Regions from separate parts of the Burkholderia sp. THE68 genome, predicted to be linked through region 2. Evidence: riboswitches for the same ligand, from Rfam matches in the RefSeq annotation. Region 2 holds a riboswitch; the other holds the start of a gene.
What was found. Region 2 has a riboswitch for cobalamin ahead of cobG (precorrin-3B synthase). Riboswitches for the same ligand answer to the same signal wherever they lie in the genome.

Region 1: it holds a riboswitch for cobalamin, as region 2 does, so the genes downstream of both, BTHE68_RS03010 (TonB-dependent receptor domain-containing protein) here and cobG (precorrin-3B synthase) in region 2, are expected to answer to the same signal.

The regions. Positions count from the first base shown of each region.
Region 1 is NZ_AP022315.1:629,667-645,628, reverse strand. Features, by position in the region: gene BTHE68_RS03070 (nucleotide-binding protein) at 1-170, opposite strand, end outside; gene BTHE68_RS03065 (PaaI family thioesterase) at 338-757, shown strand; gene BTHE68_RS03060 (cobyric acid synthase) at 751-2,226, opposite strand; gene cobU (bifunctional adenosylcobinamide kinase/adenosylcobinamide-phosphate guanylyltransferase) at 2,285-2,836, shown strand; gene cbiB (adenosylcobinamide-phosphate synthase CbiB) at 2,842-3,783, shown strand; gene cobD (threonine-phosphate decarboxylase CobD) at 3,785-4,780, shown strand; gene BTHE68_RS03040 (cobalamin-binding protein) at 4,780-5,679, shown strand; gene BTHE68_RS03035 (histidine phosphatase family protein) at 5,708-6,277, opposite strand; gene BTHE68_RS03030 (adenosylcobinamide-GDP ribazoletransferase) at 6,262-7,020, opposite strand; gene cobT (nicotinate-nucleotide--dimethylbenzimidazole phosphoribosyltransferase) at 7,022-8,074, opposite strand; gene BTHE68_RS03020 (ABC transporter ATP-binding protein) at 8,086-8,862, opposite strand; gene BTHE68_RS03015 (FecCD family ABC transporter permease) at 8,859-9,857, opposite strand; gene BTHE68_RS03010 (TonB-dependent receptor domain-containing protein) at 9,920-11,761, opposite strand; cobalamin riboswitch at 11,845-12,147, opposite strand; gene BTHE68_RS03005 (ATPase) at 12,408-12,776, shown strand; gene BTHE68_RS03000 (cell division protein ZapA) at 12,773-13,087, shown strand; RNA gene ssrS (6S RNA) at 13,193-13,374, shown strand; gene BTHE68_RS02990 (EVE domain-containing protein) at 13,450-13,908, shown strand; gene BTHE68_RS02985 (SIMPL domain-containing protein) at 13,985-14,716, shown strand; gene lgt (prolipoprotein diacylglyceryl transferase) at 14,751-15,653, opposite strand; gene BTHE68_RS02975 (LysR substrate-binding domain-containing protein) at 15,690-15,962, opposite strand, start outside.
Region 2 is NZ_AP022316.1:892,661-908,622, forward strand. Features, by position in the region: gene eutC (ethanolamine ammonia-lyase subunit EutC) at 1-419, shown strand, start outside; gene BTHE68_RS17705 (sigma-54-dependent Fis family transcriptional regulator) at 416-2,263, opposite strand; gene BTHE68_RS17710 (DUF1328 domain-containing protein) at 2,392-2,565, opposite strand; gene BTHE68_RS17715 (OpgC domain-containing protein) at 2,714-3,865, opposite strand; gene BTHE68_RS17720 (TerC family protein) at 4,129-4,875, shown strand; gene BTHE68_RS17725 (glycosyltransferase family 87 protein) at 4,918-6,150, shown strand; gene BTHE68_RS17730 (DUF4186 domain-containing protein) at 6,139-6,543, opposite strand; gene cobM (precorrin-4 C(11)-methyltransferase) at 6,551-7,276, opposite strand; gene BTHE68_RS17740 (cobalt-precorrin-6A reductase) at 7,273-8,004, opposite strand; gene BTHE68_RS17745 (cobalt-precorrin-5B (C(1))-methyltransferase) at 8,001-9,095, opposite strand; gene cbiE (precorrin-6y C5,15-methyltransferase (decarboxylating) subunit CbiE) at 9,102-10,313, opposite strand; cobalamin riboswitch at 10,387-10,563, shown strand; gene cobG (precorrin-3B synthase) at 10,627-11,895, shown strand; gene BTHE68_RS17760 (precorrin-8X methylmutase) at 11,888-12,514, shown strand; gene BTHE68_RS17765 (precorrin-2 C(20)-methyltransferase) at 12,511-13,239, shown strand; gene cobJ (precorrin-3B C(17)-methyltransferase) at 13,227-14,879, shown strand; gene BTHE68_RS17775 (vWA domain-containing protein) at 15,573-15,962, opposite strand, start outside.

The DNA of each region.
Region 1 (15,962 bases), on a different replicon from region 2:
TTCGGCAGCGTCTCGGCGCGCAGAGAGAGCCACGCGTGCGACGAGCGCTGCTTGTCGAGATCGGCGAGCGCGACCCACTCGCCGTCCGCCGCGAAACAACCGGCCAGATTGGTTGCGAGCGTGCTTTTGCCGACGCCGCCCTTCGGATTTGCCACCACGATCACGGTCATGAAGTGTCCTGGATTTTGTTGAGCGCGCGCACGCCCCACCGCGCGCGATTTCGTCTTGATGAGAACAGGTGCATGATTCGAGCGTTGATATTATCGGCAAAAGTGATGCATCCGGCATGTTGACCGAACGGCCATGCCAAATTCAACTCTTCGACACGACCACACTCATGACCGCACTCCGCCCCGACGTCACCCTCGATTTCCTGCGCAACCGCCAGAAAGGCCGCTTGCCCGACCTGCTCGGCGTGCAACTGATTTCGCTCGATCAGGGCCAGTTGAGCGGCGAACTCGTGATCCGTCCGGAACTGCTCGCGCCGAACGGCTTTCTGCATGCGGCGACCGTCATCGGACTCGCGGATACGTGCTGCGGCTACGCGTGCATCGCGCATCTGCCGGACAAGGCGCAGAACTTCACGACGCTCGAACTCAAGAGCAACCACGTCTCGACGGCGCGCGACGGGAAAATCGTCGCGAAGGCGACGGCCGTGCATCTCGGGCGCAGCACGCAAGTGTGGGACGCGACGGTGACGAACGGCGACGGCAAGCTCATCGCCATGTTCCGCTGCACGCAGATGATTCTTTATTGAGCGAACGCGGCCTGTAACGCGTCCAAATCGAGCGATTGCGCGAACGAATCGGCCAGCCGGTCGAGCGACGCTTCGCGCAGCGACGGGTAATCGAGCGGCTCGGCGCCCTGCACGCCCGCCCACTCGAGCAGCGCTGCGCACGCTTCGGGCGTGTCGAACAAGCCGTGCAGATAGGTCGCGGCGATCTGGCTATCCTCCGATACCGCGCCGTCGACGCGCCCCGAATCCAGCGCGACGAGCGGCCGCGCGAGCGCCGCGCCGTGCGTGCGGCCCATGTGGATTTCGTAGCTGCGCACGTCCGCGCGCGTGCCGTCGATGGTCAATCGGCCAACGACATTCTCCAGCTGCTTCTGCGGCGTGAGCACGGTGAAGAGTTCGAGCAACTTGAGGCCCTCGACGCAACCCGGCGCGCCTTCGACGCCGTCCGGGTCGTCGATCGTGCGCCCGAGCATCTGCATGCCGCCACAGATGCCGATCACCTTGCCGCCGTAACGCAGATGCCGTTCGATCGCGCGATCCCAGCCGTTCTCGCGCAGCCACGCGAGATCGCGCTGCACGCTTTTCGAGCCGGGCAGCACGATCAGATCGGCGGGCGGCGGCGCGACGCCGGCGCGCACATAGCTGAAATCAATCTGAGGGTGCGCGCGCAGCGCATCGAAATCCGTGTGATTGCTGATACGCGGCAACGCGGGCACGATCACCTTCAAAACGCTCGCCGCGCCGCGAACGTGCGGCTGGCTCGGCAGCATGTCTTCGGCGTCGAGCGTCAGGCCGTGCAGATACGGCAGCACGCCGAACACCGGCTTGCCGGTCTGTGCCGTGAGCCAGTCGAGCCCCGGTTCGAGCAAGCCGATATCCCCGCGAAACCGGTTGATGACGAAGCCGCGCACGCGCGCACGCTCGCTCTCCGACAAACACGCCAGCGTGCCGACGAGATGCGCGAACACGCCGCCGCGATCGATATCGGCGACGAGCACGACCGGGCAATCGACGCGCTCCGCGAAACCCATGTTGGCGATATCGCCGTCGCGCAGATTGATTTCGGCGGGACTGCCCGCGCCTTCGACGATCACCGCGTCGAATTCGTTCTGCAAGCGTGCGTAGGACGCGAGCACGGCATCGAACGCGATGCGCTTGTAGTCGTGATAGGCGCGCGCATCGAGATTGGCGTGCGCGTGACCGTGGATGATGACCTGCGCGCCGCGATCGCTCGTCGGTTTGAGCAGCACCGGATTGAAGTCGATGCGCGCATCGACGCCAGCCGCGATCGCCTGAAGCGCCTGCGCGCGGCCGATCTCGCCGCCATCGACGGTCACCGCGCTGTTGAGCGCCATGTTCTGCGGCTTGAACGGCGCGACCCGCACGCCGCCGCGCCGCGCGAGACGGCACAATCCGGCGACGAGCGTGCTCTTGCCGGCATCGGACGTCGTGCCCTGGATCATCAGCGTGCCGCGTGGCGTGAATGGCATCGGAAGCGAGTCTCATGAAGAACGACGCGCTATCTTAGCCCGTCAGTACAATATCGCGATGACTTCCGATCTCACGTTCATCCTCGGCGGCGCGCGTTCCGGCAAGAGCGCGCACGCCGAACGCCTTGCCGCCGAAAGCGGATTGCCCGTCACGTATATCGCGACCGCACGCATCGGCGATGATGCCGAATTCGCCGAGCGCGTGCGGCATCATCGCGAACGCCGGCCCGCGCACTGGACGCTGATCGAAGCGCCGCTCGATCTCGCGGGCGCGTTGCGCGAAGCGGATCACGCCGGGCATTGCGTGCTGATCGACTGCCTGACGCTGTGGCTCGCGAATCTGCTGTTCGCATCGGCAGGCGCGAGCGATGAGATCGCCGTATTGCCCGACAGCGCACGCGAAGCCTTCGCGCAATTCGACGCCGCGCTCGCGCACACGCGCGGCAAGGTGATCGTCGTCAGCAATGAAATCGGGCTGGGCGTGGTGCCGCTCGGCTCGATCACGCGTCTTTACGTCGATGAACTCGGCCGCCTGAACCAGCGCGTCGCCGCCGCGAGCACGCGCGTGACGATGATGGTCGCGGGCCTGCCCCTCGCGCTCAAGGGATAAGCGCGATGCTCCTCCTCTCCGCCTACGCGATGGCGCTGCTCGCGGTGCTCGGCGTGATCGTCGATCGCATTTTCGGCGAGCCGCGCGCGCGGCATCCGCTCGTCGGCTTCGGCCAGTTCGCGACTAAGCTCGAAGCGCGGATGAATACCGGCTTTCGCGCGCGGCCGGCGGGCATCCTCGCGTGGTTCGTCGCGGTCGCGCCGCCGGTGGTCATCGCGTGGTGGCTCGTCGGTGTGCTGCCGTTCGGCTATGCGTGCCTCGTGCATGTGCTGCTGCTCTGGTTCGCGCTCGGCGCGAAGAGCCTGCGCCAGCATATCGCGCCGATCGCGCGCGCGTTGAGCCTCGGCGATATCGAGAGTGCGCGCACGCTGACCTCGCGCATCGTGTCGCGCGATACGTCGAAAGCCGATGAAAACGCCCTGTCGCGCGCGGCCGTGGAATCGGCGCTCGAAAACGGCAACGACGCGATCTTCGGCGCGCTCTTCTGGTTCGCGGTCGCGGGTGGCCCGGGCGCGCTGATGTTCCGCCTCGCCAATACGCTCGACGCGATGTGGGGCTATCGCACGCCGCGCTACCTGCGTTTCGGCTGGGCCGCCGCGCGCTTCGACGACGTGCTCAACTTCATTCCCGCGCGCCTCACGGCGGCGACCTACGCGCTCGCGGGCGACACGCACATGGCGTGGCATTGCTGGCGCACGCAGGCGCGCTCGTGGGACAGTCCGAACGCGGGTCCGGTGATGGCCGCGGGCGCGGGCAGCCTGAACGTGCTGATCGGCGGCGCGGCGGTGTACCACGGCGTGACCGAGACGCGGCCGACGCTCGGCGCGGGTCACACGGCGAACCCGAAGCATGTGGTCGCGGCGTTGCGGCTCGTCGAGCGCGCGACGCTGATGTGGCTCGCGGTTTTCTTAGTGCTCGCGGCTCTGGGCGCGACGACGAGTGGCTGACATGGCACAAACCATCCGACACGGCGGCAATCTGCGCGAAGCCGCGCACCGCTACGCGATTCCCTTCGATGACTGGCTCGACCTGTCGACCGGCATCAACCCGCGCGGCTATCCGGTGCCGCCCGTGCCGCCTGACGCATGGCGGCGTCTGCCCGAAGACGGCGATGGTTTGGGCGAGTGCGCCGCGCGCTATTACGGCGCGCCGTTCGCGTTGCCGGTAGCGGGTTCGCAGGCGGCGATCCGAGCGTTGCCCATGCTTCTGCGCCGCGGCACGGCGGGCGTCGCGCCGCTGACCTACGGCGAATATGCGCCCGCGTTCATGCGCGCAGGACACGGCATCGTGACGCTCGATATCGACGCGCACGATTTGCCCGCGACGCTCAATCACGTGATCGTCGCGAATCCGAACAATCCGACCGCGCAACGCTTGTCACGCGACACGCTGCTACATTGGCACGCGCAGCTCGCATCGCGCGGCGGCACGCTGATCGTCGATGAAGCGTTCGCCGATGTCGATCCCGCGTCGTCGCTGGCGGCCGACACCGCGCGAGATGGTCTCGTCGTGCTGCGCTCGGTCGGCAAGTTCTTCGGACTCGCGGGCATCCGCGCGGGCTTCGTGCTCGCCGCGCCTTCGATCGCCGATGCCTTGCGCGATGCGCTCGGCGCATGGACCGTGAGCGGTCCGGCGCGGCATGCGGTCGCCGCCGCTTTCGCCGATGTCGCATGGCAGCGCGACATGCGCGCGCAGTTGCAACGCGATGGCGCGCGACTCGCCGCCCTGATCGCGAGCCACGGTTTCGACGTGCGTGGGACGCCGCTTTTCGCGTGGACAGCGACGCCTAGAGCGCCCGAGCTTCAGCACGCACTGGCGCTGCGCGGCATCTGGACGCGCCTCTTCGATCTGCCGGGCATGACACCGAGCCTGCGCATCGGCTTGCCGGGCACGGAAGGTGATTGGGCGCGTCTCACGCTCGCCTTGCGGGAGATTTGCGCGTGATGCTGCGTCGTGTGTTCGCATTGCTGATCGGCTGCCTGATGACACAAATGACGCAAGCGCATGCGATCACTGTCATTGATGACAGCGGCGCATCCGTCACGCTCGTCAAGCCCGCCGAACGCGTGGTCAGTCTCGCGCCGCACGTCACCGAATTGCTGTTCGCGGCGGGCGGCGGCGTGCGCATCGTCGGCGCGGTGACTTACAGCGACTATCCGAAGGAAGCGCAGACGATTGCGCGCGTCGGCGACAACAAGGCGCTCGATCTGGAGCGCATCGTCGCGCTGCATCCGGATATGATCGTCGTGTGGCGGCATGGCAATGCGGCGCGTCAGATGGACCGGCTGATGGCGCTCGGCATTCCGATCTACTTCAGCGAGCCGAAGCATCTCGACGATATCGCGACGAGCATCGACAAACTGGGCGCGCTGCTAGGCACGCAGGCACGCGCGCGCGACGCGTCCGATGCGTTCACGCGCGACATCGCGCAGTTGCGCGCGCGTTATTCGCAGCGACCGCCGGTGAGCGTGTTCTATCAGGTCTGGGACGATCCGCTGATGACGCTCAATCGTGACAACGTCTTCGACGAAGTGATCGGGCTGTGCGGCGGCGTGAACGTGTTCGCGGCGGAAAAGCCGCGTGTGCCGACGATATCGACCGAAGCCGTGCTCGCGGCGAATCCCGAAGCGATCGTCACCGCGACGCCGGGCGCGACGCAACCGGATCGCCCGTTGCCTGCGCTCGAACGGTGGAAGCGCTGGTCGTCGTTGACGGCGGTGGCGCGCGGTAATCTCTTTGGCATCGACGGGGATCTTATCAATCGGCCTACGCCGAGGCTCGCGTTGGGCGCGGCGGAGCTTTGCCGCGATCTGGAAAGCGCACGAGCGCGGCGGGTGAAATAGTAGTTTGGGGTTCGTCGGCGGCGGAATCCTAAGCATTCCACCGCACGAGCACCCACTCCCCGCGCACGCGCCTGAACCAAACAACTGCGCCAAAATCCAGCGACCACTGCAACGCATTCTCCCGCGCGATATCAAGCAGATGCGCCGCAAGCACCCGCACGACGCCCGCATGCGCGATCACATGCACGGCCTGCCGATCGACGCATGTCGATTCAAACCACCCGATCACGCGTTGCGCGAACTGCGCAAGACTCTCCCCGCCATGCGGACGCGCATGTTCAATATCGCCGGCCCATGCATCGATGAGCGCGCGATCGATCGCGTCCCACGCACGACCTTCCCACGCGCCGAAGTGCATTTCTGAAAGCCGCGCGTCGATATGCGGATCAACGGCCAGCGCATGCGCAAGCGATGCACAGCGCCGAAGCGGGCTCGCATGCCATCCATCGACACACGCAGGCACGTTCAGCGCCGTCATGCGCGTGATCAACGCACTGGCCAGTTCACGCGCATCACGTTGCAAGGGCACATCGGTTTGCCCATAGCAAACGCCCGCCTCGATGGCGACTTCCGGATGCCGGATCAGAACGAGATCCATGCCAGCCCGATGAGATAGATCGCGATTTCAAACACCTGCTGCGAGAAACCGAGACAATCGCCGGTATAACCGCCGATGCGCCGCACGAAGTAGCGTCCGATGAAAAAGCGCAACACGACGAGCGCAACGATCGTGAAGCAGGCGAACTTCGAGTCGATCACGAAAAGCCACGGCAAGCCGAACATGATCGCCAGCGCGAACGACGCAAGACTCATGCGCTGCGCGACCGGCTTCGCCTTGCCTTCCGCGCGCACGTAATCGAGCGTGACGAGATAGCTGATCGCGAACACGCGGCTCGCGGCGTGCGCGGCGATCATCGTCCACGCGACGCGTTGCGTCGGCATGACCGCAAGCGTCTGCCACTTCAACGCGAGCGTGATCATCAATGCAATCGCGCCGAACGCGCCGATGCGCGAGTCGTGCATGATGCGCAACGCATCCTCGCGCGTGTACGCGCCGCCGAAGGCATCGACGCAATCGGCGAGTCCGTCTTCGTGGAACGCGCCTGTCAACACGAGCGTCGCGGCCATCGAAAGCAGCACCGCGACACTCGCGGGAAACACACGCAACGCCGCGAGATACACGAGCGCCGCGACGCCGCCGACCATCGCGCCGACGAGCGGAAAGTAACGCGCCGCCGCATTCAGATACGCGCGCTCGAAGCCGACCCAGCGCGGCACCGGCACGCGCGTGAAATAGCCAAGCGCGGTGAAGAAATAACGCAGTTCGTCGAGCGCACGCATCTCAATCGGCTTTGTTCGATACACCCGCCGACTCGAAGCTCGCCATCTCGTCGACGAACGCGACAGCCGCACGCAGAATCGGCAGCGCGAGCGCCGCGCCCGTGCCTTCGCCGAGCCGAAGATCGAGTTGCAACAGCGGCGCGGCATCGAAATGCGCCAGCATGCGGCGATGCCCCGTCTCGTTCGACGCATGCGCGAACACGCAATAGTCGAGCACGTCGGGCGCGATCTTCGCGGCCACCAGCAGCGCCGATGTCGCGATGAAGCCATCGACGAGAATCGTCATGCCGGCGCACGCGGCGGCGAGATACGCGCCCGTGATCATCGCGATTTCGAAGCCGCCGAAGGTCGCGAGCGTATCGATCGCGTCGCCCTCATTGCGATGCAGCGCGAGCGCGCGGCCGAGCACATCGCGTTTATGCGCGAGGCCGCGATCGTCGAGACCCGTGCCGCGCCCGACGCATTCGTCGATCGGCAGATCGCACAGGCGGCTCATCAGGCACGCCGCCGCCGACGTATTCGCGATGCCCATCTCGCCGAAGCCGATCACATTGGTGCCGAGCGACGCGTGATGCCGCACGCGCGCGGCGCCACGCGCGATGCCTTCGAGCGCGGTCTCGCGCGACATCGCCGGTTCTTGCGCGAAGTTGCGCGTGCCGAGTCCGAGCGACAGACGTTCGTATCCGTGATCGATGGGAATCGGCGTCGCGACGCCCGCATCGACGACTTCGAGCGTCATGCCGACCGAACGCGACAGCGCGTTGATGGCCGCGCCTCCGCTCAGGAAATTCGCGACCATCTGCGCGGTCACTTCCTGCGGATACGAACTCACGCCCTCTTTCGCGATGCCGTGATCGCCCGCAAAGACGATCATCGCCGGACGCTCGATGCGCGGCTTGACCGTGCGCTGAATCAGACCCATCTGCAGCGCGAGGGATTCGAGCCGGCCGAGGCTGCCCGGCGGCTTCGTTTTCATGTCGATGATGCGGCGCAGTTCCGCTTCGATGGCGCGGTCGAGTGCGCGGGGCAGCGGGAGGTCGTTGAGGGTGGACATCGAAATTCCTCTCATGAGCGATGAATGGATGGCACGAGCGCTTCGTGCTCGCCGTCGCGGATCAACGCGAGCGGATAGCCGAAGGCCGCGCTGGCGCGTTCGGGCGTCAGAACGTCGGTGACGCGGCCCGCGAAGGCGCCGCCTCGACCGTCGAGCAACAATGCGTGCGTCGCGAAACGGCGCGCGAGATTCAGATCGTGGCACGAGAACACGATGGTGCGCGCGTGCTCGCGCGCCGCGTCGCGCAGTGCATGAAGACAATCGATCTGATGATGCAGATCGAGATGCGAAAGGGGTTCGTCGAGCAACAGCAGCGGCGCGTTCTGGCACAACACTGCGGCCAGTGCGACGCGCTGGCGTTCGCCGCCGGACAGCGTCAGCACGTCGCGCGCGGCGAACGCCGCGAGGCCGAGCATGTCGAGCGCGGCGCGCGCGGCGCTGCGATCGTCGTCGCTTTCCCAGCCCCAGCCGGCCAGATACGGAAAGCGGTTGAGCAGCACGGTATCGAGCACGGTCGCGCTGAACGCGTCGTGCGTGGCTTGCGGCATCAACGCGCGTTCGCGTGCTAGATCCGCCGCGCGCCATGACGCGAGCGCGCGGCCTTCGAGCGACACGCGGCCCGATGCGGGTTTCATGAGGCCCGCCAGCACGTTGATAAGCGTCGTCTTGCCCGCGCCGTTCGGCCCGGCGATGCACCACACCTCGCCCGCCGACATCGTCTGCGTGAGACCGTCGATCAGCGTGCGCGCGCCCGCGCGAAGCACGATGGCATCGAGATGCAGCGTCATCGCGGTCTCCGCAGGAGCATCCACAGGAACATCGGCACGCCGATCAACGCGGTGACGACGCCCACCGGCAATTGCGCGGGCGCGATCACGGTACGCGCGGCGAGATCGGCGGCCATCACGGCGAGACCGCCCGCGAGCGCGGCGGCAGGCACGAGCATGCGCTGATCGTTGCCGAACGCGAGGCGCAGCAGATGCGGCACCACGAGCCCGACGAAGCCGATGGTCCCGGCTGTCGTCACCGCGGCCGCCGCGGCGATCGACGCCACGAGATAGACACGCAGCCGCACACGTTCGACCGGCACGCCGAGCGCGCGCGCCGCGGTGTCGCCGCGCAGCAGCACGTTCAGTTGCGGCGCGACCGGCACGATCGCGATGAGCGCGACGGCGAGCGCGATCAGCGCGGGCCACGGCGCCCCCGCGCCGTTGAGATCGCCCGTCAGCCAGAAGATCATGCCGCGCAGCCGGCTTTCGGGCGCGATGCTCAGAATCAGCGTGATCAACGCGCCCCATCCGGATGCGATCACGACGCCCGTCAGCAAGAGTCGCGGCGACGCGTCCGGTCCGCTTTGCCAGAGGTCCTTGCGCGCGAGTCCGAGCACGATGACGATCGATGCGAACGCGCCCGCGCACGCGGCGAGATCGACGCCCCACCACGGCAACGCGGCGAGCATCGCGGCGAGCGCGAAGGCTGCCGCGCCGCCGGACACGCCGAGCACGTAAGGCTCCGCGAGCGGATTGCGCAACAGCACCTGCAACAGCGCGCCGGCAAGCGCGAGCAGCGCGCCGGATGCAAAGCCTGCGAGCGCGCGCGGCAGGCGCAATGTGAGCACGATTTCATCGGCGATATCGGGTGTCGCGGCATGCGCGTGAAAGAGCGCGCCGATCGCGCGCGATACCGGCAACGCGACGCTGCCCAGCGCGAGCGACGCGACGAGCACGACGAGCGCCGCAATGCCGAGCGCGCTCCAGATCGCAGCCGCGCGACTCGCGTTCATCGCGCGCGGGCGCTCACTGACGCGACTCACGACGCGACTCACGACGCCGCTCACGACGCCGCTCACGACGGATGCCAGCCGAGCGTGACATAGGCGCCGCGTCGTGGCGTGTTGTACGAGTACGCGAGTTCATAGTCCTTGTCGAACAGATTGTCGATGCGCGCCGTGACGTACCACGACTTCGAGATGTCGTAGCGCGCCGACAGATTCACGATGCCATATCCCGCGAGCGTCGAATCGTAATCGCTGCGCTCTCCGCTCACGATCCACTCGCCGCCGACGCGCCAGCGCCCGATCGTGCGATGCGCGGTGAGCGTCGCGAAATGCCGCGCGCGGCGCGTCAGGTCCTGGTGATTCGTTTCGTCGACGGGATTCTGGAACGTCACGCCCGCGCGCACATCCGTTGCGCCGACATGGCCCGCCCACGATCCCTCGATGCCCTGCACTTTCGCGCGCCCGACGTTCTGCGCGACATAGTAGAAGCCGCCATCGGACACATAGTCGATCAGATTCGAATAGCGCGTCTGGAACAGCGTGACGCGCGCGACGCCGAGCGCATTCGATGCGTACTGCAACGCTGCCTCCACCGAATGGCTGCGCTCCGGCCGAATCGACGGATTGCCGCTGAACGGATAGTAGAGGTCGTCGAAGCTCGGCGCGCGAAACGATGCCGAATAGCTCGCGCTCGCCTTCCAGTGCGTATCGAAGTTGTACGCGTAGCCCAGATAGTAGCTGTTCGCGCCGCCGAAATCGGAATACTGGTCGTGACGCAAATTCGCCTGCACATCGCTCGCGCCGATATGCCCCACGTAGCCCACGAACACCGAGTTCACGTGACGATCGGGCGCGCTGAACTGATCGGAATCGAGCGTCTGATCGAGATGCTCGTAACCGAAGAGCAACTTGTGCGCCTCGGTGATCCTGACATCGTTCTGCCAGGTGTATTGACGGTTCTCCGAGTTGAAGCGGCTCGTATAGACGCCGTTCTGCTCGATATTCGCGCGGTCCTGTCCCTGCCCGATGATGAAATGCGTAGTCCAGTCGTCGGTGATCCTGCCGTTCGCGAACACGGACGCGGAGCGCACGCGGTCGTGCGTTTCGTTGATGTCGGCGGGCTGGCCGTAGGCATCGTCGAAACTGTTGATGCCGTTCGATTGCAGGAAGCGCACGCCCGCGTCCCATTTGTCGCTGAACTGGTGCCGCAGCGTCGCCGCGACGCTCTCGTTCAGATAGCCGTTCGCGTTCGGATTCGCGCCCGGCGCGATGGCCGGATCGAGCGACGAAAAGCCGTCGGTCTTCTCGCGCGAAACGTTCAGGCTGAAGGTCGTGCGGCCGTCCTTGTCGAGCGCGCCGTTCACGCCCGCTGACTGACGCTGCGTGTGATAGCTGCCGTACTCGGCCTCGAAGCTGAAACGCGGCGGATGCGGCTCGCCTTCCTTCGTGAAAATCTGCACGACGCCGCCGATCGCATTCGAACCATACAGCGCCGATACATTGCCGTTGACGACTTCGACGCGCCCGATCTGGTCGAGCATCAGTTGCGACAACTGCGCCGCGCCGAGCGAGACCGATTCGACGCGCACGCCGTCGATCAGAACCAGCGATTGCGACGACGCCGCGCCGCGTATAAAGAGACCCGAGTTCGCGCCCGGTCCGCCATTGCGCGTGACCTGCACGCCGGGTGCGAGCGCGACGAGGCCGAGCGCGTCAGTGGCATTGGTGTCGGCGATGTCCTGTTCGTCGAACACCGACGTCTGCGGGATCGATTCGGCGAGCGGCTGCGGCGCGCGCGTCGCGGTGACGACGACCGGCGCAAGCGTTTGCGATGAGTCGTCGGCCGCGTGCGCGGTGCTGGCGAGCGGCAAGATAATGAGCGCGGCGAGCGCGCCCAGAGGCGATGACATGGTGTGAAGCTTTCCCGTGGAGCGTGAGCGCGACCCCGCTCCCCGCGAGGACGATGCGCGACGAACGCATCGCGCGATATGCGCCGATGCGTCGAGCCTTGGCCGGTATCCGGGCTGGCGACGGATCGTCTCGCCTTCCCGCGCATTCGTGCGCAGTGGCGTCGACACGTTTCTTGCAGTCGCGACCGTGCGATGAAATTCGACACGCTCGCGCTGCAAAAACGCGCATGAGACGACTTGCAACTTGCGTTGCGGTCGCTTACCGTTGCGGGGGCAGCACAGGTTGGCTCGTCCCGGTTGAACTTCGGGGACTTCGCTCCCTGTTTCCCGTTTGACTGCATCCGCGAGATCCGCGGATGCGAGCACCAAAAGTGCGGCAAGTGTAGGAGCGCGGGTTGGGGCCGTCAAGAAAACGGCGCGGACAGATTGGCGCGGCGCATGACGAATCTAACGAGAAACAGCCGGGCCTGTCCTCAACGAGCGAAGCATCGGCGCTCGCGTTTATCTGCACACGAATGCATGACGACATGCGCTTGATTCGATGGATTAAGCGCGAGATCGCATGCTGTTACGTCTCGAAACGAGACAATTATCGGAAGCTCCGTTGAACCGCGCTAAAATGCGAGGTCTTTAGAGGACGCAGCACATGCTCAACGAACTCGAATCACTGTCAGGAAATATCGGCCGGCTGATCCAGATCAGCGAGCGCCACAAGCAGGCGCGCGAAGCGCTGCAGGAACAACTCGAACAGCTGCGCGCCGATCACGCGAACGTGCAGGCCGAACTCGAGCAGGTGCGTGAAGAACGCGACACGCTGCAATCCGAACGCGACTCGCTCTCCGCGAAAATCGACGACGCGCAAGTGCGCCTCAACGCGATTCTCGAAAAGCTGCCGCGTGCGAAGTCCGCGCAACATGCCGAAGCGGACAATCAACTCGATCTCCTCGAAGCCGATTCCCAGGAAGCAACTGAAGCGGAATTGCACGGCGAACATCATCAGGGAGAGAAGGCATGACGAACACGCAGATCGAAGTTTCCATTCTCGGGCAGCCGTATCGCCTCGCGTGCTCGCCGGAAACGGAAGGCGCGTTGCGCGAAGCAGTCGCGCGCGTCGACGCCGAGATGAACAAGGTGCGCAATGCAAGCAACGTGCGCGGCACGGATCGCATCGCAGTGATGGCGGCGCTTTCGCTGGCGTCGGAATTGCTTAAGCTGCAAGACAGCGTGCGTCACGGCGAGGCTTTCCCCGCCGAGGAAATCCGTCGCACGATGCATTCGATGAACGAACAACTGGGCGCCGTCATCGCGCAATACGAAGCGCAGTAAGGTGCCTGCGCGTCGAGTCAATCAGCGCGCAAAGTCAATCGAAAAAAGAAACCGTCGAATTGATGACTAGAGGCTGCAGAAGGCAAACGATTGGTGTAGAGTGACGTTTCCCTGCCTGGTTCGCCAAGGTCATATATTCCTTGAACCAATGCTACATTGGCACGGTTGCGGAACCTTGCAACATGGGCGCGCGCGTCGCTAGTCCGATGTACCCGAAGTGTTGCTTACCGCGACCAATCTTGAACCCAGGTTCAGGATGCCGGCCTAGCGGCTGTGGCGGGGACCTCTTCAAAAGAACGGCATCGGTTTTTCCGATGCCGTTTTTTCTTTTTGCATCGTCGATTTCCGCATAGCGAACAACCATGCGCTACTGGCTGATGAAGTCCGAACCGGACGAAGCGAGCATCGATCATCTCGCGCACGCGCCGAAAAAAACCTTGCCATGGACGGGCGTGCGCAACTATCAGGCGCGCAACTTCATGCGCGATCAGATGCAGATCGGCGACGGCGTGCTCTACTATCATTCGAGCTGTCCGGAGCCGGGCATCGCGGGCATCGCGAAAGTGTGCTCGACGGCCTATCCCGATCCCACGCAATTCGATCCGAAGAGCGATTACTTCGATCCGAAATCCACTCAGGAAACGCCGCGCTGGATGCTCGTCGACGTGAAGTTCGTGAAGAAGACACCGCTGGTCCCGCTCGCCGCGCTGCGCGAGCACAAGGAACTCGCCGACATGCAGGTGCTCGCGCGCGGCAATCGCCTGTCGATCACGCCGGTGACCGAAGCGCAATGGCGATTTATTACCGAGCAACTCGTCTAACAAGGAACTTACGACACGCGGGCCGCGCCTAAAGTCCGTCGCGAATCACGCGATATCCCGCGTTCGGAGTCCTTCGATGATCAACAAGAAAACCGCTGCCGCGCTCGCGCTTCTCGCGATGTCGGGCGCAGCGCTCAGCTTCTCTCAAATGGCCGCCGCGCAAACGGTGATTACGCAGCCGCAGCCCTCGGGCGTGCTGTCCCTATCGGCGCAGGCCAACGCGCAAGTGCCGCAGGATGTCGTCGACATCACGCTCTTCTTCGAGCAGGAAGCGGCCGATCCCTCCTCGCTCACCAACACGCTCAATCAGCGCGCAGAAGCCGCGTTGCGCGAAGCCAAGGGCGTCGAGGGCGTGACCGCCAAGAGCGGCTCGTTCACCGTGTACCCCACCACCGACCGCGACGGCAAGATCTCCGCGTGGCGCGGCCGCACGGAAGTCGTGCTCGAATCGCACGATTTCGCGGCGGCGTCGAAGCTCGCGGGCAAGATGAGTTCGTCGATGCAGGTGGGCAGCGTCGCGTTCTCGCTGTCGCCGGAAGCGCAGCGCGCGGCGGAGCAGAAGCTCGTTTCGCAAGCCATCGATTCGTTCCGCAAGCAGGCGCAAACCGCAGCGCAAGCGTTCGGCTATAGCAATTTCACGATTCGGGAAGTGAATGTCGGACGCAGCGGGAATCAGCCGCGCCCGATCATGATGATGCAGGCGCGCGCGATGAGCAACGATGCGAAGATGGCCGCGCCGATCGCCATGGAAGCGGGCACGTCGACGGTGACCGTCGACGTCTCCGGCTCGGTGCAGATGGGACGTTGAACGATGCGTTGCGGGGCACGCCGCCCCGCAACCGTCAAGCTTTTGCGGATTCGGGCGGCAGGCGCAGATTGCGCTTGTACGCCCACACCATCATCAGCACGCCCGCGATGATCATCGGCAGCGAAAGCCACTGGCCCATCGAGAGGTTGAACGCCAGCAGGCCGAGATAATCGTCCGGCTCACGCGCGAATTCCACGGTGAAGCGCGCCAGTCCATAACCGATCAGAAACAGCGCGGAAATTGCGCCCACGGGCCGCTGCTTGCGCGAGAACGTCCAGATCACGATGAACAGCACGAGCCCTTCCAGCGCGATCTCGTAGAGCTGCGACGGATGGCGCGGCAGCATGTGGTAACGCTGAAAGATCTCGGTGAGATGGTATTGCGCATCGAGTTGCGGATTTTTCGCGAGCCAGATCGCGTCGTCGTTGGTCGAATTCTGGAACAGCATCGCCCACGGCGCGTTCGGGTCCGTCACGCGGCCCCACAGCTCACCGTTGATGAAGTTGCCCAGACGCCCCGCCGCGAGGCCGAGCGGCACCATTGGCGCGACGAAATCGGTCACCTGCAGCCAGGTGCGTTTGCGATGAAACGCGAACAGCACCATCGCGAGCGTCACGCCGAGAAAGCCGCCGTGAAACGACATGCCGCCTTCCCACACCTTGAAGATGTCGAGCGGATGCGCCGCGTAATAGCTCGCCTTGTAAAAGACCACATAGCCCAGGCGGCCGCCGAGAATCGTGCCGAGGACGCCGTAGAACAGCATGTCGTCGATGTCCTTCGCGGTCCAGCCTTGCGCCGCGACATACGGCAGCCGCAGACGCAGCCGCCCGATGACGATGGCCGACACGAACGCCACCAGATACATGAGGCCGTACCAGCGCACGGCGAGCGGTCCGAGATGGATCGCGATGGGATCGAAATTGGGATGTATGAGCATTCTGAAGTGAGAGCTTGAGCGAACTACAAGGGCGAATCATACAGAACCCGCGCTTTCGGCCCGCGAACGGACGATCTCGATGAACCCGGCGAGCACCGGGCTCACTTCCGCCGCGCGCCACACGAGCCCGGTCTCGACGACCGTTTCCGATGCGCCCGCCACGCGCAGCGGACGATACACGACGCCCGTGCGCCGCAGATGACGCAGCGACTGCGGCACGAGCGCGACGCCCATGCCGGCGGACACGAGACTCACGATGGTCTGCATCTGGATCGCCTCCTGGCCGATGCGTGGCGTCAGTCCCGCCGC
Region 2 (15,962 bases):
TTTCGGCTTTCGCCGCGCAACGCCACGTCGTGCCGCTGCTCACGCGCGTGCGCGCGAAACTCGATGGCTGGAGCGTTGCACCGGTCGTGATCGCGACGCAGGCGCGCGTCGCGCTGGGCGATCGTATCGGTGAGCTTTTACGGGCGAGGATCGTCGTCGTGATGATTGGTGAGCGGCCGGGGCTCAGTTCGCCCGACAGCCTCGGTCTTTATGTGACGTATGCGCCGCGCGCGGGCCGCCACGATGCCGAGCGCAACTGCATCTCGAACGTGCGGCCCGAAGGACTCGATTACGAATCCGCTGCGTTCAAGTTGATGTGGCTGGTGAACGAAGCGCGCAGGTTGAAGCTCACAGGCGTCGGGCTGAAAGACCTCAGCGGCGCGTTGCCCGCGCCCGACGCGGGAGCGCTCGAAGCCTAAACCCGCAACTTTCGATACAGCGTCGTCCGCGATATCCCCAGCGCGCGTGCCGTCGCCGACACATTCCCGCCATGCGCCGCAAGCGCACCCGCCACCGCGCTGGCCTCGATATCGACGAGCCGCGCTCCGCTCGCCAGCGGCGACGTCTGGCCGCACTGCACACGCTCACCGAGTTCATCGACGAAATCATGCGGCAGATGCTCGACGCGAATACGCGTATCGTGATCGTCGAGCATGGCGCTGGCCGTGCGCAGCACGTTGCTCAACTGCCGCAAATTCCCCGGCCACGGATGACGCGCAAAGAGCGCGAGCACATCATCGTCGATGCTCACGACGCGCCCCGCGAAGCGCTCATGCCGTACGATCCTGTCGACGACCGCGCGCAGGTCCGTGCGCTCGGCCAGCGGCGGCAGCGTCACCGAAAGACCGTTGATCCGGTAATACAGATCCTCCCGAAACGCCCCAAGCGCCACGCGCTCGCGCAACTTGCGATTGCTCGCGCAAACGAGCATGAAATCCACCGGCATGGCGCGCGCCGCGCCGAGCGGCTCGACGACGCGCTCCTGCAACACGCGCAGAAGGCGGCTTTGCATCGCGAGCGGCATGTCGCCGATTTCATCGAGAAAGAGTGTGCCGCCGTTCGCCTGCGCGATCTTGCCCGTCGCGCCGCGCTTCGCCGCGCCCGTGAACGCGCCCTGCGCATAGCCGAACAGCTCGGATTCGATCAGCGTCTCCGGCAGCGACGCGCAATTCACCGCGACGAACGGTCCCGCGTGGCGCGGCGAATCGCTGTGAATCGCGCGCGCGAGCATTTCCTTGCCCGCGCCCGTTTCCCCGCCGATCAGAATCGGGATGTTCTTGCCGATGACCTTGCGCACGCGCGCGACGATGTCGTTCATCTGCGCATCGCCGGTGCAGAGATCGGCGAGACTCGACTTCGTTCTGCCGCTGGTCGTAACCGCTACGTTCGGCGTGAGACGCGCGTTCACATCGACGCTCGCGAACACCACCACGCCGCTATGTAATTCGAGCCGGCAAGGTGCGTCGCCCGACCACGCGATGAGCGCATCGACACGCTCGCCGAACAGCGTCTCCAGCGTCTGCGAACGCAGAAGTCCGAGTTCGAGCCCGAGCTGGAACTGCGCGCTGCGGTTCGCGCACAGCAAACGCCCGTCGAGATCGAACACGGCGATGCCTTCCATCAGCGTGCCGAGGAATTCGGGCCGGCTATGAAAACGGATGCGCAGTCCGTCGCCGAACGCGCTCGCGATCAGACGGTTCTCGATCATCTGTCCGGACATCTTCACGAGCGCCATCGTGTGCTGGTGATAGCCGCGTCGATCGCCGGTGACGTCGAGCACGCCGGACAGATTGCCGTGCGGATCGAGGATCGGCACGCTGGAACAGGTGAGGAAATGATTGGCGCGCAGATAGTGCTGGTCGCCGTACACGGTGACGGCGGTGCGCTCGGCGATCGTGGTGCCGATCGCGTTCGTGCCCTGATGCGCCTCGCTCCACACCGCACCCGCCCGCAGCGCGACTTTTTCGGCGCGGGCGAGGAAGTCGTCGTCGCCGAGCGAATGCAGGATAAGACCGCTCGCGTCGGTCAGCGCGATCATGCTGTGCGTGTTCGCGATCTGCGCGTACAGCGTTTCCATTACCGGCAGCGCATGGGCGAAGAGCGCGCGGCTTTCATCGAGCTTGACGGCGAGTTCCGCGCCGGTCAGCACGGCGTATTCCGGGCGCATCGTCTCGAACAGGCCGAACGTGGCCGAGCGCTCGTGCGAGTGACGGATGACCTCGCGTTGCGCAGGCTGCAAGGCCGCGCCGATGGCATGCTGCATCGCCTCCTCCTTTTGGTTCATCGCGGCGAGCGTCGTCGCGTGAATGTCTCCTCGGGGCAATGTAACACCGTCGCGGCGCGGCGGTCGATTCGAGGAAGCACGCGGATGCGCGCGCTTCCCCGCGATCGCTACAGCACCAGCGATCCCGCCGTGATCGCGATCACCAGGAACACGACGAACAGGATCAGGAAGATGAAGAAGCAAATCTTCGCGATGCCCGCCGCGCCCGACGACACGCGCGTAAAACCGAAAAAGCCGGCAATGACGGAGATAACTGCGAAAAGAATGGCGAGCTTGAGCATGGCAGGTCCGGTTGTGTTGTGATGACTCTTGCCTGCAAGACGCGTGCCGCGCCCAGGTATTTGTTTAAAGGTCGCATATGAATCAGACCGTTAGTTGCGTAAAAGCGCAAATAAAAAGCGGACGGCACACCGCCCGCTTCGACCCGGCTCAGCGCACGCGATGGTCCGTCGCCGGCACGGTCGCGGGTGTGGGGGCCTTGGCCATTGCCCGCACCGGTTTTCGCGTATCGAGCCAGCCGGCGGCCCATTGTTGAACACGCGGCACGGCAAGCAACGCGCCGATGGCGATCGCATCCGCCGCGAGTCCGGCCGGCACGTTGATGAGGCCATCGGTCAGCGTGAAGAGGATCGAATCGACGACGAGCGAAATCACCGTGCCCGCGACGAACGACACCATGCCGGCGCGCCCCAACGCGCCGACCCACGGCAGCCGTTGCGCCACGGCCTTGACGACGCCATAGCGCGCGAGATTCGCCGCGACCCATGCGATGGCGAGGAAATTGACGACGCGCGGGCCGGCCAGATCGCGCTTGAAGGCGCTGTCCAGTATGGGCGGCAAGACGAGCAATTTGTAATAGGCCATGCCGGCGATCAGCGCGACGGCGCCCGCGCTCACGATCCAGCCGAAGCGGTTCGCGCTCACGCGCTGGTAAACCGGCTGGCAACGCGCCAGCACGCCGAGCACGAACATCAATTGCCACGCGGCAGGATTGAAATCCCAGAGGTTGTCGTCGACGGAAGGCAGATATTCGCCGATCTGCGCCCCGAAGGCCCACAACGCGAGGCTCAGACCAAGCAGGAGCCAGGGCTTGCTGCGCGCGAGCGGCAGCATGACCGGCACGGCGAGCGCAAAAAGCGCGTACATGGGCAGCACGGCGGCGAGATAAGGCTGGCGCTCGAAGGTGAGGATCTGCGCAATCGACGAAACCGGCTCCGACACGAAACTGTCGAGATCGTGCAGCGCGAGGTTCGGCGCGTGGCCGAAAAAGGGCCGCAGCAGGAAGGACGCGACGAGCATCAGCACGGCGGTGACGATAAACGCGCGGTACAGTTCGAACGCGCGCCTGACGAAGCGCATGCGCGCCGCGTGCTCGGAGCGGCGCGCGGCCAGCGACACATACGCCGTCGCCGTGGCGAAGCCGCCGAGGAAGACGAACACTTCGGCGGCGTCGTTCAGCGCGAACGAATGCAACGTGAAGCGCGACAACATGCTGCCGCCGATATGATCGACGACGATGATCAGCAGAACCAGTCCCCGGAAGAAGTCCAGCTCGATGAGACGTTGTGATTTTTGCTGCATGCGGCTTCGTGTGATGTCCTGCGGCTACAGGAAATTGAACGGCGGCCGCTGACACGCGGCTCGAAAGGATAAGAGTTTACCCGTAAATGACGCAGCGCATCATCAGAAGAAGCGCAAATAATCGTTTCGAATCCGGTATTTGTGGCCGATTCGGCAGTTGTGCCGACGAAACCGTTCGATCTCGTCAGAAGGTTTCAAGTTCCTTTCATTTCAGGCGATTATCAGGCTAAGATCACGCCCTCACCGTCGAACCCCTCGTGAACATGGACTATCTCGTCGCTTTACTTGCAGATCCCGCAGCCTGGGCCGCCCTCGCGACGCTCGTCGTCATGGAGGTCGTGCTCGGCATCGACAACCTGATTTTCATCTCGATCCTGACGAACAAACTGCCCGTCGCGCATCGGGCGCGCGCGCAGCGTATCGGCATCGGGCTGGCGCTCGTGTTGCGGCTGGGTCTGCTCGGCACCGTCGCGCTGATCGTGCGACTCACGACACCGATCTTCGAAGCGTTCGGCCACGGCTTTTCGTGGCGCGATCTGATCCTGATCGCGGGCGGCGTGTTTCTCGTCTGGAAAGCGACGACGGAAATCCACCATCACGTCGCGGCCGACGCCGACGATCACGCTGGCCCCGAATCCGGCAAGAGCCTGACGCCGCTTTCGGCGATCGGCCAGATTCTGCTGCTCGATCTCGTGTTTTCCATCGACAGCATCGTGACGGCGGTCGGCATGACCGAGCACATTCCGATCATGTTCGTCGCGGTGATCGCCGCCGTGACCGTGATGCTGTTCGCGGCGGGGCCGCTGTCGCGCTTCATCGAACGCAATCCGACGATCGTCATGCTCGCGCTCGGCTTCCTGCTCGTGATCGGGATGACGCTGGTCGCAGAAGGCTTCGGCACGCACGTACCGAAGGGGTATATCTACGCGGCGATGGCGTTCTCGGCGCTGGTGGAAGGGTTGAACATGCTGGCGCGGCGGGCGAAGGGGCGCGGCAGAACTGCGCCGTAGCGCAACGCTAAAGTTCTCCCGTCATCCGCCGATATCGCACGGATGACGACCCAACCCGCTTCCATCGCACGCGAGCCCGCACGCCGTTGGTTCAACGGCTGGCGGGCGGGCGCCTGGTGCGCCACCGCCCTGCTCGCCTTTCAGTGCTTCGGTTTCTTTTTCAACGCCCGGCATTCCTGGGCCGCATACGGCCATCCGGGCGGCTGGGACTTTCTGACGTTTTGGGCCGCGTCGCGCCTCACGCTCGACGGAACACCGCTCGCGGCCTATTCCTGGACCTCAATCAAGCACGTCCTGCTGCAGTTGTCGCCGGATATCGTGATGCCCGGCCCGTGGTTCTATCCGCCGAATTTCCTGCTGCTGGTGCGCCCGTTCGCAGCGCTTCCCGCACCTGTCGGCTATGCGCTTTTCATCGGGTTGTCGTCGGCGCTGTTCGTCTTGCTGATCCGCCGCGTGCTGCCGATGCGGTCCATGCTGATCTGGATACTCGCGTTTCCCGGCCTGTGGCTCAACGCGGCGCAGGGACAGAACGCCTGCATCACCGCCAGTCTCGTGCTCGCCGCGTTCCTCGCGATGGGCAGGCGGCCCGTGCTCGCGGGCGTCTTCATCGGCCTGCTGTCGATCAAGCCGCATCTGGCCATCCTGTTTCCGGTCGCGCTCGCGTGCGCGGGCATGTGGACGACCTTCATCGCCGCCGCGGTGACGGCCGTGCTCTTCACGGCCGTATCGATCGCCGTGTTCGGCGTCGATATCGTGCCCGTGTTTCTGCACGGGCTCAGCGAAGCCAACGGCTATATCGCGAGCGGCGTGCTGCCCTGGGACCAGACGGCGAGCCTGTTCGCGACCCTGCGCATGGCGCACGTCGCGACCGGTCCCGCGTATGTCGCGCAGGCGTGTCAGGCGCTCGTCGCGGTCTGCGCGGTCGCGTGGGTATGGCGCAACGCCAAGGCGCTGGAAGTGCGGGCCACGGCGCTCGTCGCGGGCACGTTCATGATCAGCCCCTACATCTATAACTACGATGCGGTCTGGCTCGGCGTGCCGCTCGCGCTTCTCGCCGCCCGCGCGCTGCGCGATGGCTGGCTGCGCGGCGAAATCGCCATTCTGGTCGTCGCGTGGCTGTATCCGCAGATGGGCGACCTGCTCGCCAAACATCTCGGCGTGGGGCCGGGGCCGCTCGTGTTCGCGTCGCTGATATTCGTGGCAATACGGCGCGCGCGTCTCGAAGCCGCCGACACCGCCACGCTCGGCGCGTTCAAGCGCCGGTCAGAAAGGTAGGCGAAGCTGCGGATCGTCGGGCGTGGCGGCATTCACGGGCGGCAGCGGTTGCGCCCGCAGCCAGCGTTCGATCGCATCGACGACATGCTGGCGCTCGCTTTCATCGAGCGCCCTGCCCGCCGCGATGCCGTGCCACGTGGCGAGGCACGAGCGGCAGCACGTCGCCGTCGCGTGTTGCGCGATGAACACCGGATGCCCGCGAAACGGCGTCTGTTTGCCGTCGTTCAGCGGCGCTTGCGGCGCGAGCCGCTTGCCGATCAGTTCATGCGCCTGCGCGACAATTGTGTCGATGCCCTTCTCGCGCAGCATCTTCCCCTCCCGCACGCCGAGCGCGAAGCGCCGCCGGAACGCCGATTTCGCGAGCGCATCGAACACGGCGTCGAGGTCGCGCATGGCGTGATCAGTCCTTGGCGTAGAGCGTCGAATCCGCGAAACCTTCGGCGCTCAGCACGCGCCCGACGAGAATCATCGCCGTGCGCTCCATGCCCGCCGCGCGCACTCTCGAGGCGATATCGGCAAGCGTGCCTTCCACGCGCGTCTCGTCCGGCCAGCTCGCGCGAAACACGACCGCCGCCGGGCAGTCCGCGCCGTAGTGCGGTACGAGATCCGCGACGATGCGCTCGATATGCCGCACGCCGAGATGAATTGCGAGCGTGGCGCGGTGACGGGCGAGATCCGCGAGGCTTTCGCCTTCCGGCATCGACGTTTTGGTCGCGTAGCGCGTGAGGATCACGGTCTGCGAGATGCCCGGAAGCGTGAGTTCGCGCCTGAGCGCCGCCGCCGAGGCCGCCGCCGCCGTCACGCCCGGCACGACTTCATAGGGAATCGCGAGCGCGTCGAGCCGGCGGATCTGCTCGCCGATCGCGCCGTACAGCGACGGATCGCCCGAATGCACGCGCGCCACGTCCTGCCCGTTCGCGTGCGCGTCCTGCAACAGCGCGACGATCGCGTCGAGATCGAGTTCGGCCGTGTCGATGCAAGTCGTCGCGCGATGGCCTTCGAGCACCTCGCGCGGCACGAGCGACCCGGCGTAGAGAATCACGGGACACGCGCGGATGAGCCGCTGCCCCTTGACGGTGATGAGTTCGGGATCGCCCGGTCCGGCGCCGATGAAGTAAACAGTCATTGTCTGGTGAGCCAGTGTTGGAGCGCATCACGGGCGCTGGCGGCGTCGTCGAAAGTCTGGTCGGCGTCGGGCAGCGCGGGACGCGTGAGCATCACGACCGGCAAGCCCCGCTCCCGCGCGACGGCCAGTTTCGCCTCGGTCGCGCGCCCCCCGCTGTTCTTGCTGACGATCACGTCGATGCACGCCGCATCGAACAATGCGCGTTCGCCGGCAAGATCGAACGGGCCACGCGCATCGATGATATCGGCGCGTTCGTTGCCCGGATGCGCGTCGAGGCAGCGAATCGTCCAGTGCTGCGAAGCGGGAATCTCGTGCAGATGCGCGAGCGGTTCGCGTCCGAGCGTAAACAGCGGCCGATGAAACGCCGCGATCCGTTCGACGATCCCGCGCCAGTCCGCCGCCTCGCGCCAGTCGTCGCCCGGCTGCGGCTGCCATGCCGGACGGCGCACCGCCCAGAGCGGCACGCGCGCGAAGGTGCAGGCCTCGCGCGCGTGGCGGCTCATCTGCGCGGCATACGGATGCGTCGCATCGACGACGAGCGCGATGTCCGCGTCGCGCAGATAGCGCACGAGCCCGTCGACGCCGCCGAAACCGCCGACGCGCACCGCGCACGCCAGATCGCCCGGCACGCGCCCGAGGCCCGCGAGACTGTAGACATGCGCGGCGGGCAGGCTGCGCGCGATCGCGAGCGCGTCGCCGGTGCCGCCGAGCAGCAGCACGCGCCTCATGCCGCGCTCCCGACGATATTGCCCTGCCGGTCGATCGCGAAGGTCTCGATTTCGATGCCCGGCACGACATCGAGCGCGACGGCGCGCGCGCGACGGCACACGATATCGCCGAGCGCGATGCCTTCGGCGCGGGCGAGCTTGAGCGCTTCCTGACTCGTGTTGGCCGCGCGGATCGCCGCCTGCAGCACGTCGCTCGCGCCCGCGTCGGCGGCCCAGACGGCGAGCAGCGTCAGGTCGATGCTGGAGTTGCGGCTATGCAGATCCATGTGTCCCGCCGCCAGCTTGGACAGCTTGCCGAAGCCGCCGCACAGACTCAGTTTGTCGACGCTCACGCGGCGCAGATGCTTCAGCACGGCGCCCGCGAAGTCGCCCATTTCGATCAGCGCGATGTCGGGCAGGCCGTAATGCGCGCGCATCGCGTCCTCGCTCTGATTGCCGGTGCACGCGGCGATATGCCGATACCCGTTCGCCCGCGCCACATCGATGCCCTGATGAATCGACGCGATATACGCGGAGCACGAAAACGGCCTGACGATGCCCGTCGTGCCGAGTATCGACAAGCCGCCGACGATGCCGAGGCGCGGATTCATCGTCTTCTGCGCGAGCGCCTCGCCGTTCTCCACGCCGATGCTCACGTCGAAGCCGCCGCCGTAACCCGTGCTTGCGGCGAGCGCGTCGAGATGTTGCGTCATCATCTTGCGCGGCATCGGGTTGATCGCCGGTTCGCCGACGGCGAGCGCCAGCCCCGCGCGCGTCACGGTGCCGACGCCCGGTCCCGCATGGAAGCGCACGCCGGGTTCGTCGGACAGACGCACGCGCGCGAACACGAGCGCGCCGTGCGTGACGTCGGGATCGTCGCCCGCGTCCTTGATGACGCCTGCTTCCGCTGCGTCGGCTTGTTCGGCCACGCGGCGGCAGAAGGAAAGCGTCATGGTCACGCACTGGCCTTTCGGCAGCACGATCTCCGCGCGCTCGCTTGTTTCGCCGAGCAGCAACAGGCGCGCGGCCGCGAGGCTTGTCGCGGTCGCGCAGCTTCCGGTCGTGTAGCCGCTTCGGAGCGGCGCGGCCTGTTCCGGCGTTTCTTCACGCATGACGCATCATGGTTTGCTGGCGTGCAGAAGCGTGATCGGCAGCGCCTGCCGCCACGTATCGAAACTGCCGAGCGGCTCCGCCTGCGCGATGCCGATGCGCGTCAGCTCGCCGCCATGTCGCGCGCGCCATTCGACGAGCGCCGCTTCGCTTTGCAGCGTCACAGCATTGGCGACGAGGCGGCCGCCCTGACGCAGACGCGTCCAGCAGGCATCGAGCACGCCCGGCACGGTCAGTCCCCCGCCGATGAACACGGCATCCGGCGCGGGCAGGCCGTCGAGCGCGGCGGGCGCTTCGCCTTTCACGAGTTGCAGCGCGGGCACGCCGAGCGCATCGCGGTTGGATTCGATGAGACGCTGCCGGCTCTCGTTCGCTTCGATCGCGATTGCGCGGCACGCGCCATGCGCGCGCATCCATTCGATGCCGATCGAGCCGCAGCCCGCGCCCACGTCCCACAGCAATTCGCCCGGCTGCGGCGCGAGATGCGCGAGCGTCACGGCGCGCACGTCGCGCTTCGTGAGCTGGCCGTCGTGACGATAGGCGTCATCGGGCAAACCGGGCGTGAGCGGCGGACCGGCGTGGCCCGCATGCGTGCGGCAATCGATCGCGACGAGATTGAGCGCGGCGACGAGCGGCTCGCGCCAGTCGTCGGCGCGCTCGTCGATGCGGCGTTCGTGGTCGCCGCCCAGATGCTCGAACACGGTCATGCGGCTCGCGCCGAAGCCGTGCGCGGTCAAGAGCGCGGCGACGGCGGCGGGCGTGGTGCCGTCGGCGCTCAGCACGAGCAGGCGCACGCCGCGATGCAGACTCGCGAGCAGCGACGCGACGGGCCGCCCGACCAGCGACACGCACACCGCGTCCTGCAACGCCCAGCGCAGACGCGCCGCCGCCAGCGACAGCGACGACGGCGCGGGAATCACGCGCATTTCGCCATTGGCGACTTCACGCGCGAGCGTTGCGCCGACGCCGAAGCACATCGGATCGCCGCTCGCGAGCACGCATATGCGCGTCTTGCCGTCGCCGCGCCCGGCGAGCACGGCATCGATCGAAAAGGGCTTCGGCCACGGCACGCGGCGCGCGGCGATGCGCAAGGGCAGCAGCGCGAGATGGCGTTCGCCGCCGTGGATCGATTGCGCCTCGAGCAGCGCGCGGCGCGCCAGCCGGGAAAGGCCGTGCCAGCCGTCTTCGCCGATCCCCACCACGGTCAGCCAGGTCGACATGCGCCGCCTCCTTGCGATTCGAATCGCGCTTCGGGCTTGTGCCCTGAAGCGCCTGGATGGTCGATAAAAGCGGGCATAATACAGGTCCGTCGGTGCCCGTTGGGGCCTAAGAGGGAACACAGCAAAACTGTGGCTGCCCCCGCAATTGTACGCAGCGAGTCCGCGCTCCACTGCCACTGGTTTTTACCGGGAAGGCCGGCGCGAATGAAGACCTGCCAGCCAAGAGACCTGCCGACTCATCGCTTCGCGCGACGCCGACCGGGCGGGGTGTACCGGTTCGCTCATCACGCGCGAAGCCCAACGGGTCCCGCTTTTGACTTCAATCGACCGCCCGTCGCTCAACGCCGCCCCGCGCGCTTCGGCGTGTCCGGGCCTGACGCGCATCGTGCCCGCGCGCGATGGCGGCCTCGCGCGTCTGCGTCTCCCGGGCGGCGCACTGAGCGCGCACGCGGCGCGGGCCGTCGCGCGTGCGGCGCGTGCCTGCGGCTCGGGCGTGATCGAAGTGACCAATCGCGCGAACCTGCAACTGCGCGGCATCCGCGACGACGCCCACGCCGCGCTGATCGACATTGCGCTCGACGCGGGCCTCGGCCCGTCGACCGCGAGCGCCGACGACCTCCGCAACGTGATGCTGAGTCCGCTCGCGAGCGACGCCACGCGCGCACTCGCCGCGAACATCATCGACGCGATGCAGGCCGATGCCTCGTTGCACGCGCTGTCGCCCAAGTTCGCGCTGCAACTCGATGCCGGCGAGCGTCTCGCGATGCTCGATCATCCCCACGATCTCTGGTTCTCCGCATTCGACGACGGCGCGCGCTTCGCCTTCGGTTTCGCGGGAACGATGTCGCAGTGCGCGCTCGGCGCGGTGCCGCGCGCGAATCTGGTGACGTTCGCTGTGCGCGCGCTGCACAGGTTTCTCGCGCTCGCCACGCCTGAAGAACATCGTATGCGTGATCTGCTCGCGCGTGTCGGCGTCGCGCAATTTCTCGAAGGATTCGATTTCGACGCGGACGTGCAGACCTGGCGACGGGCCCCCGCCGATGCATCGCTGCGGCTCGGCGCGCACGCGGAACCGCATCGCGAGACGTGGTACGCGGGCGCGCAGACGCCGCTCGGACGCCTCGACGCGCGCACGCTCGCAGCCCTCGCCGATCTCGCCGACACGCGTGCCGAAGGCCTTCTGACGATGACGCCGTGGCAAAGCGTTCTGCTGCCGGGCATCGCGCAGAGCGACACGCACGAAGTGCTTCAAACCTTGCGCGCGCTCGGGCTCGCCACCGACCCGCGCGATCCGCTCGCGCGCCTGATCGCGTGCGCGGGCTCCGAGGGCTGCGCGAAAAGCCACGCCGACACCAAAGCCGACGCGCATCGCCTCGCCCCGCTGCTGCCCGCGCACAACGAAACGCCGGTGCATCTGAGCGGCTGCGAGCGTTCGTGCGCGGCGGCGCATCCGGTCCCGGTGACGCTCTATGCGGTCGCGCCGGGACGCTATGACTTTCATCGCGACGGCCGCATCGTCGCGCGCAATCTGACTATCGAAGAGGCGGCCGCACGGCTCGCCCGGAGCCATGCCGATGCCTGACTACATCCGCGACGGCGCGGAGATTTATCGCCAGTCGTTCGCGACGATCCGCGCCGAAGCCGACCTCGCCGCCATTCCTGCCGATCTGGAAAAGCTCGCGGTACGCCTGATCCATGCGTGCGGCATGGTCGATATCGTGAGCGATCTGCGCTTTTCTCCCGGCGCGGGCGACGCGGGCCGACGCGCGCTCGCAGCCGGCGCGCCGGTTCTGTGCGACGCGCGTATGGTCGCCGAGGGCATCACGCGCGCGCGGCTTCCCGCCGACAACCGCATCGTCTGCACGTTGAGCGACCCGTCGATTCCAGAGCGCGCCCGCGCGATGGGCAACACGCGCTCGGCCGCCGCGCTCGAACTGTGGCGGCCGGATCTCGAAGGCGCGATCGTCGCAATCGGCAATGCGCCGACCGCGCTCTTTCATCTGCTCGACATGCTCGATGCCGGGGCGCCGAAGCCCGCGCTCGTTCTGGGCTTTCCGGTCGGCTTCATTGGCGCGGCGGAATCCAAGGCAATGCTCGCCGCCGATAGCCGCGGCGTGCCCTTCGTCGCCCTGCTCGGCCGTCGCGGCGGCAGCGCGATGGCGGCAGCAGCGGTGAACGCGCTTGCTTCGGAGGCCGAATGATGAGCGGACGTCTTTTTGGACTTGGCGTCGGTCCTGGCGATCCGGAACTCATCACCGTGAAGGCGTTGCGCCTGCTGAAGGCGGCGCCCGTGGTCGCGTATTTCGTCGCGAAGGGCAAGAAAGGCAACGCGTTCGGCATCATCGAATCGCATCTCGACGATACCCAGACGCGCCTGCCGCTCGTCTATCCGGTGACGACCGAGGCGCTGGAGCCGCCGCTCTGCTACGAGACGATCATCAGCGCGTTCTACGACGAGGCCGCGCTCACGATCTCCGCTCATCTCGAAGCCGGCCGCGATGTCGCGGTGATCTGCGAAGGCGATCCGTTCTTCTATGGCTCGTACATGTATCTGCACGATCGGCTCGCCGGTCGCTTCGATGCGCAGGTCGTGCCCGGCGTGTGCTCGATGCTCGGCGGCGTCGCGGTATTGGGCGTGCCGCTCGTGTATCGCAATCAGAGCCTGTCGGTGCTGTCGGGCGTGTTGCCGGAAGACGATCTGAAGCGTCGTCTCGAAGCGGCGGATGCGGCTGTCATCATGAAACTCGGACGCAACTTCGAGAAGGTGCGGCGCGTGCTCGGCGAGCTCGGACTCGATGAGCGCGCGCTGTATGTCGAGCGCGCGACGATGGCCAATCAGCGCATCGTGCCGCTCGATGACGTCGATCCGATGGCGTCGCCGTATTTTTCGCTGCTCGTCGTGCCGGGGAAGAAATGGCGCGCATGATCGCTTCCACGCCGCTGGCGATCGTCGTGCTGGGTGCGGGCGCGCTCGTGACCGCGCGGCGCATCCAGGCGCGCTTTCCGGAATCGCGCGTGCATGGACTCGCGAGCCGCGTGAGCGCGGACATCGCTTATGACGATTTCGGCGCGCATGTGCGCGAGCTGTATGCAGCGGGAACGCCTGTCGTCGCGTTGTGCTCCGCGGGCATCGTGATTCGCGCACTCGCGCCGTGTCTCGCCGACAAAGGCGCCGAGCCGCCTGTGCTCGCCATCGCACAGGATGGCAGCGCGGTGGTGCCGTTGCTCGGCGGCATGCGCGGCGTGAATGGACTGGCGCGCGAGATCGGCGCCGCGCTCGACGTCGCGCCCGCGATCACGACCAGCGGCGAACTGCGCTTCGGGCAATGTCTGCTCGCGCCGCCGGAAGGTTATGCGCTCGCGGATATCGAGCAAGGCAAGCGCTTCGTGTCCGACTTGCTCGCGGGCGAGACGACGCGCGTCGAAGGCCACGCGCCCTGGCTCGATGATGCCGCGCTGCCTCGCGCCGACGATGCGCGTCGCACGGTGCGCGTCACGCCGTTTGCCGCAAGCGATGCGGATAGTCTCGTGATTCATCCGCGTTGCGTGCTGGCGTGGATCAACGATGTTTCGCGCGATGACGACATCGTGGAACGCGTGCGTCGCGCATTGCGCGATCGGGGTCTCGCGCCGCTCGCGCTCGCGGCGTTGTGCGCGCCCGTGCGTGACATGGCATCGCAATCGCTTGCCGATGCCGCTCACGCACTCGATGTGCCGCTGCGCTTTTGCGATGCCGCGCCGTTCGATGTGAGCGATGCGCGCGAAATCGGCTTGCAGGTGCAAGATGCGCCCATCGATGCACAATCGATAGGCCGCGCGCGCGGCACGCTGACGGTGATCGGACTCGGCCCCGGCAGCGCCGCACTGATGACGCCCGCCGCGAAAGATGCGCTTGCCGCCGCGCAAGACGTGCTCGGCTATGAGACCTACGTTCGCATGGCCGGCCCGTTTCGCGACGATCAGCGCGTGCATATCACCGACAACCGCGAGGAATTGCAGCGTGCGCGTCACGCGTTCGAACTGGCGAGCGAAGGACGGCGTGTGGTCGTGGTGTCATCGGGCGATCCGGGCGTGTTCGCGATGGCGGCTGCCGTGCTCGAAGCGCTCGACGAAGGACGCGCTGCGTATCCCGCGTGGAGCGCGGTGAAACTTGCGATCGTGCCGGGGGTGTCGGCATCGCTTGCGACGGCTGCGCGCGCGGGTGCGCCGTTGGGTCATGATTTTTGCGTGATGTCGTTGTCGGATAACTTGAAGCCTTGGAGCGTGATCGAGAAACGCATCGCGCATGCGGGTGAAGCCGATCTCGTGATGGCGTTCTATAACCCGCTGTCGAAGGCGCGGCCGTGGCAGTTTGATCGTGCGATTGAAATCGTGAGGCGGTATCGTGGCGTGGGGACGCCTGTCGTGCTTGGAAGAGATATCGGGCGGCCGGCTGAAGCGCTGCGTGTCGTTACGCTGGGCGAATTGAAAAGCGAACTCGTCGATATGCGGACGATGGTGATCGTGGGGTCGTCGACCACGCGGGTGGTGGGGGATTGGGTTTATACGCCGCGGTGGTATGCGTAAGGCTATTTCTTTGTGATTCAATTCAGAGAGTCTTATTCGCCGGATCCCGTTTTCGTGTCGGTCTATTGGCGTTGCCCCTGTGCGGGGCGGCACCTACTTTCTTTGCTGCTGCAAAGAAAGTAGGCAAAGAAAGCAGCTCGAGACGCCCGCGGTCATACGCAATTTGGCCACTATTCTCGTTGTTCGTGGCCTCTGTAGCGAGTGCCCTCGTAGGCCTAACCGGGCTTGGACCGCGCACGGTCTGACTAGCTAGTTGTTTTAAGCGCGCTGGTTCAGCACGAAATAGCTTCGGCACAGCGCTGCGCGCTGCCGTGGGGTATGCAAGGGAAACCGACGAGAAAGTAGAAACGCAGAAGCACACGCAGACCCGATTGACCCATCGGCCGCGAAGCGGGCAGGAGCTATTTCGTGCTGAACCAGTTTGTTCCGTGGTGCGATGTGACAGACCGTGCGCGGTCCAAGCCCGGTTAGGCCTACGAGGGCACTCGCTACAGACGCCACGAGCGAGGAGAAAGATACCCAAATTGCGTATGACCGCGGGCGTCTCGAGCTGCTTTCTTTGGTTACTTTCTTTGCAGCAGCAAAGAAAGTGACTGCCGCCCCGCACAGGGGCAGTGCTAATAGACCGACACGAATACGGGATCCGGCGACAGAACCAAGCCCGCGAACTGCCACTCGCAAGGCAAAAACACTCTACCGCCCCATGTCTCCAATCAATTCCCCGACGACGCAATACTCCGCATCCCAACGACGCGCCAACTCGCTACATCGCCCCACACGCACCAACCCCTCTTCAAAATCCACAACGACGATCTCATCCGCCGATCCCGGCGCCGCCGGTCGTTCATTCGTGCGCCCATCGGTCAGCACCCAAAGCCTGCGCCGCTGCGACGGCCTGCGCCTGGCCGCGCGCTCGAGCACCGTCGCCGCACTCGCCAGCCCGAGCGCGAGCGGCGTGCCGCCGCCACCGGCGATCGGCGCAACCCAGCGCTCATTGAACCAATGCGCCGCGCCCGGCTGCCGACGCACATGCGCACGCCCGCCGCCGAAACACACGAGCGCGATTTCAGCACGCTCGCGATA